One region of the Mixta intestinalis genome, then DNA from elsewhere that is predicted to be linked to it. Evidence: predicted binding sites of a transcription regulator. Region 1 holds the regulator's gene; the other holds the start of a gene.

Region 1 (2,202 bases):
GCCGATGCAGCGCCCGCAACGCCCCAGCGGAGACCAATGACAAACCACAGATCGAGCAGAATATTCACCAGGTTGCCTGTCACCAGTAAAATCACCGGTGCACGCGCATACTGCACGCCCAGCAGCCAGCCGAGAATCACCAGGTTTGCTAACGTGGCAGGCGCACTGAGCCAGCGCACCTGAATAAAACGCTGTGCCTGTTCAAGCACTTCCGGGCTACCGCCGACTACCTGTGCCGCCAGACTACTGAGCGGGTAACGCAACAAGATAAATAATCCGCCAGCCACCAGCGCCATCAGCAATGGTTGCACCAGCGCGCGCGCCATCCCGGCTTTATCGTCGGCACCAAAAGCCTGCGCCGTCAGACCGGTAGTGCTCATACGTAGAAACAGCAGCAGCATAAACAGAAAGCTGGTCGCCGTAGCGCCAACGGCTACGCCACCCAGATAAACCGGGCTGTCCAGATGCCCAATAACGGCGGTATCAACCAGGCCCAGTAGCGGAACGGTAATGTTGGAGAGGATCATCGGCAGCGCCAGCCGCCAAAGTTGTTTATCAGTTGCTGAAAAGAGTTGCATGACCATCCGTGATAACAATATGGCGACAGGCCACAGCGGTTATCGCCGGAGAAAAAGAGAGGAAGCGAAACGGGGTGGCGACCACAGCCGCCACCGCAGCATCAGAGCCAGTCGCCGTTACGAATAACGCCAACGGCGAGTCCTTCAATCGTCAGCGTCTGCTGTTGCAAATCGACCACGATCGGTTGGAAATCGCTGTTTTCTGGCAGTAGCTGTACTGTGTTGCCCTGTTTTTTCAGGCGTTTTACCGTGACTTCATCATCAATACGCGCTACCACTACCTGCCCGTTACGCACATCCTGCGTTTTATGAACCGCCAGCAGGTCACCATCAACGATACCGATATCTTTCATCGACATGCCGCTTACGCGCAGCAGAAAATCTGCATGGGGCTTAAACAGATTAGGATCGACCTGAAAGCGGCTTTCAATGTGTTCCTGCGCCAGCAGCGGCTCACCGGCGGCGACACGACCGATCAGCGGCAGGCCGTTTTCTTCTTCCGCCATGAGGCGAATACCACGCGACGCACCGGAGACCATCTCAATTACGCCTTTACGCGCCAGCGCTTTCAGGTGTTCTTCAGCAGCGTTAGGGGAGCGGAAGCCCAGCTGAGAGGCAATTTCCGCACGTGTAGGCGGCATCCCCGTCTGGTTAATGTGATCGCGAATCAGGTCATAAACCTGCTGCTGCCGAGCCGTTAAGGTTTTCATCCCGCCCCCTGGTTGTTTATACAGTCGCTGTGAGTATATACAGGTATTGGCGGAATGGAAACCAATTGCCGCGTAAAAAACGACACTTTGTCTATTACGGAAGCGCTATCGCAAATATGACCAGAGCAAGGTTACCCAGACAAAAAGCGCCAGTATGATGCTGATCAGAACGGCGGCGGATCCCATATCCTTCGCCCGTCCAGCCAGCGGATGGAATTCGTTGCCGATACGGTCAACGACCGCTTCGATAGCGCTGTTAAGGATTTCAACAATGATGATAAGCACCACCGAACCGATCAGCATGACTCGCGTCATGGCATCGATATCCAGCCAACAGGCAATAATAATGGCCACCAGCGCCAGCACCGCTTCCTGACGGAACGCCGCCTCATGTTGCCATGCCGCGCGCAAGCCTTTCCAGGAATAGCCCGCCGCTTTGATGATGCGTACCAGGCCCGTTACGTTATTTGCCATCTTCAGGGAACCCTTTGCCATGTTTAACGTCAATGTCAGGGTGGAGCACTAAATGCAACACCACAGATCTTCAATGCGCTTTCTGGTATGCTTGCCGCGCTTTGCTAACAAGAGGCTTCATGTTGTCTATGTCAGGTTGGCGTAAACTTTATTATAAGTTACTGAATTTACCACTTACATTTTTAGTTAAAAGTAAGGCGATACCGGGCGATCCGGTCACCGAACTGGGTCTGGATACATCACGCCCCATTATGTATGTGCTGCCTTACGATTCAAAGGCCGATTTGCTGGCGCTGCGCACCCAGTGCCGCCTGCATGATCTGCCCGATCCGCTTGAGCCGCTGGAGATCGATGGTACGCTGCTGCCGCGTTATGTTTTTATTCATGACGGCCCGCGCGTATTCCCCTATTTCGTGCCGAATCAGGAATCGGTGAAGCTG
Region 2 (2,202 bases), 1.5 Mb from region 1:
CAGCTTGTCGTAATGCAGCACGTCGCCTTCCAGCTCCAGCGGCATCACACGCAGCTGTTTATTGACGTTGACATACTGCCCGCTCAGCAGCGTCAGTTTGCCAGGTTTAGCGATCACCCGCTGCCACTGGCGACAGTCCAGCGTATCGCCTTCCGCAGAGATAATCAGGCTGCCAATCGCCTGGTCACTGACCAGCCCGCTTTGCGGCCCGCTGGTTTGCCAGTAACCCTGCAGGTTGGCTGGCGCCGGGGTTTTTACCGCCTGCTGGTATTGAGTAATCTGCGCACAACCCGTCAGCGCCAGCGCGCCCAACAGCATCCACTTTTTCATCCTGGCTCCCTAACCTTCTTTCGATGGCGGCTACGTTATAATTTTCCCCAGGCACACGCAAGAGACTTACGCCACCGATAGTATGTTGCAGAGCTTTTCGCGGCAAGGCACGCAAAATGGATAACATTCCCGCGATTGCACGCCCCTTTCCTGACAGCGGGTCTGGCTCAGGTTACACTTAGCGCATCTCTATCGACAGGTTACCTTCATGAAAACGCCTCAGGAATATTACGCCATTGCCCGTTCCATGTTTCTTTCCGCCCATCCCGATTTTCAGGCGGCGCTTGACGAGCTGAAACAGGAGGAAGCGGACAGCTTTAATATGACGCTGGCGCAGTATCGCGATATGCAGGCCGATCGCCTCTACGCCGCGTTCCTGCGCGCTAAAAATCAGGATGCGATTTTGTTCTCTATTCAGCTGGCTGAGCCTGATAAAGAAGTGGCGATGCAGGCGATTGAAGCCTATCTCAAGGAGCATGCCGCCGCGCTCGGCATGACGTGGGAAGCGTTCTGTCAGAAAAACCAGCTGTAGGCGAAGCGTTTACCGGGGCCTTTTGCACCATCTCCGTGCGAAGAAATTTCCCGCTGGCGGTTAAAATTGCGCTTGATACTGTTTACCTATCCAGTATGATGAGTGGCGCTTCAAGCGGTGCGGAATCAAGAGGATTGCTACCTATGTTTGTTGAACTGATTTATGACAAGCGCAATGTTGCCGGTCTGCCTGGCGCGCATGAAATGATCCTGGAGGAGTTGCAAAAACGTATTCACCGCACCTTCCCGGACGCCGAGGTTAAGGCTAAAGCGATGCAGCGCAACGCGATTGAAAGCGATGCCAGCAAAAGCGACAAATCAATTATTATCCGCATCGTTGAGGAGATGTTTGACGAAGCGGATATGTGGCTGGTAGCGGAATAAGCACTCGCCACAAAAAAACCGCCCTTCGGGGCGGTTTTTTAGTTTAAATGACCGTGCCGGCGTCTTCGTCGTCCTCATCCAGATCGACACCATCCTCATCGGCGATATCTTCATCGTCCGCGATATCATCGTCATCTACGACATCTTCATCGTCGTCATATGCCATATCATCATCGTCGGCAATATCATCATCATCGATGCTGTCATCAGGCGTTTGCGGTACAGACTCATCATCTTCCAGCGGATCGATTGCATCAGGGCGCTCTGACATATTTACCTCCACTAACCCGACAAGGGTTTAAACAGTATAGGCAGCGGCCAGCGCCTCCCCTGAAGTAAAGCTAACACTTGCCGTTATCGTCACAGTTAATCTTTCCGGCTTTCCTCCAGACGCAAAAAAGCCCACCGAAGTGGGCTTTTTATGCGGGAAGCTACTTTAGCCGCCCGCTGCATTACGCAGTCATCACATTCTGTCTCGCCTTCACCGCTCAGGTTACTACCGTCATCGCTGTTGGAAAGCCGAACAGAATCAGTGAAACTTACAGCGCAACAACGTTAGTTGCTGAAGGGCCTTTCGCGCCGTTTTCAACGGAGAAAGAAACTTTCTGGCCTTCATCAAGGGTTTTGAAATCGTTGCTCTGGATAGCGGAGAAGTGTACGAATACATCTTTGCTGCCGTCTTCCGGAGAGATAAAGCCAAAGCCTTTTTCAGCGTTGAACCATTTTACTAAACCAGTCATTTTATTAGACATTGATACTTCCTTCTTAATGGATGAGCCAGCTATTGTGGCGTACAGGTCTGTATTGCAGAGAATACTTATTGGGCACTTAGAAGAGGCTCACGAAGAAGGGGTATCTGAGATAACGCTTTAAATGAGGACTGCTTTACTAAAACTGCTTTCATAAGGTCTGTCTACCAAACCGATGCGCTATTTACTCATGTAACCCGGCCCGGCG

Evidence for each region. Region 1 encodes LexA, which represses DNA repair genes until DNA is damaged. Its sites were predicted from a motif close to TNCTGTATGTACATACAGNA; they were not measured.
Region 2: the regulator LexA is predicted to act here: its motif matches at 939-958, upstream of C7M51_RS08750 (DinI-like family protein).

What each region holds. Positions count from the first base shown of each region.
Region 1 is NZ_CP028271.1:3,341,440-3,343,641, forward strand. It holds gene dinF (MATE family efflux transporter DinF) at 1-578, opposite strand, end outside; gene lexA (transcriptional repressor LexA) at 680-1,288, opposite strand; gene C7M51_RS15460 (diacylglycerol kinase) at 1,394-1,762, opposite strand; gene plsB (glycerol-3-phosphate 1-O-acyltransferase PlsB) at 1,891-2,202, shown strand, end outside.
Region 2 is NZ_CP028271.1:1,842,581-1,844,782, forward strand. It holds gene yedD (lipoprotein YedD) at 1-330, opposite strand, end outside; gene C7M51_RS08745 (DUF6388 family protein) at 539-862, shown strand; gene C7M51_RS08750 (DinI-like family protein) at 1,006-1,245, shown strand; gene C7M51_RS08755 (hypothetical protein) at 1,289-1,516, opposite strand; gene cspE (transcription antiterminator/RNA stability regulator CspE) at 1,785-1,997, opposite strand.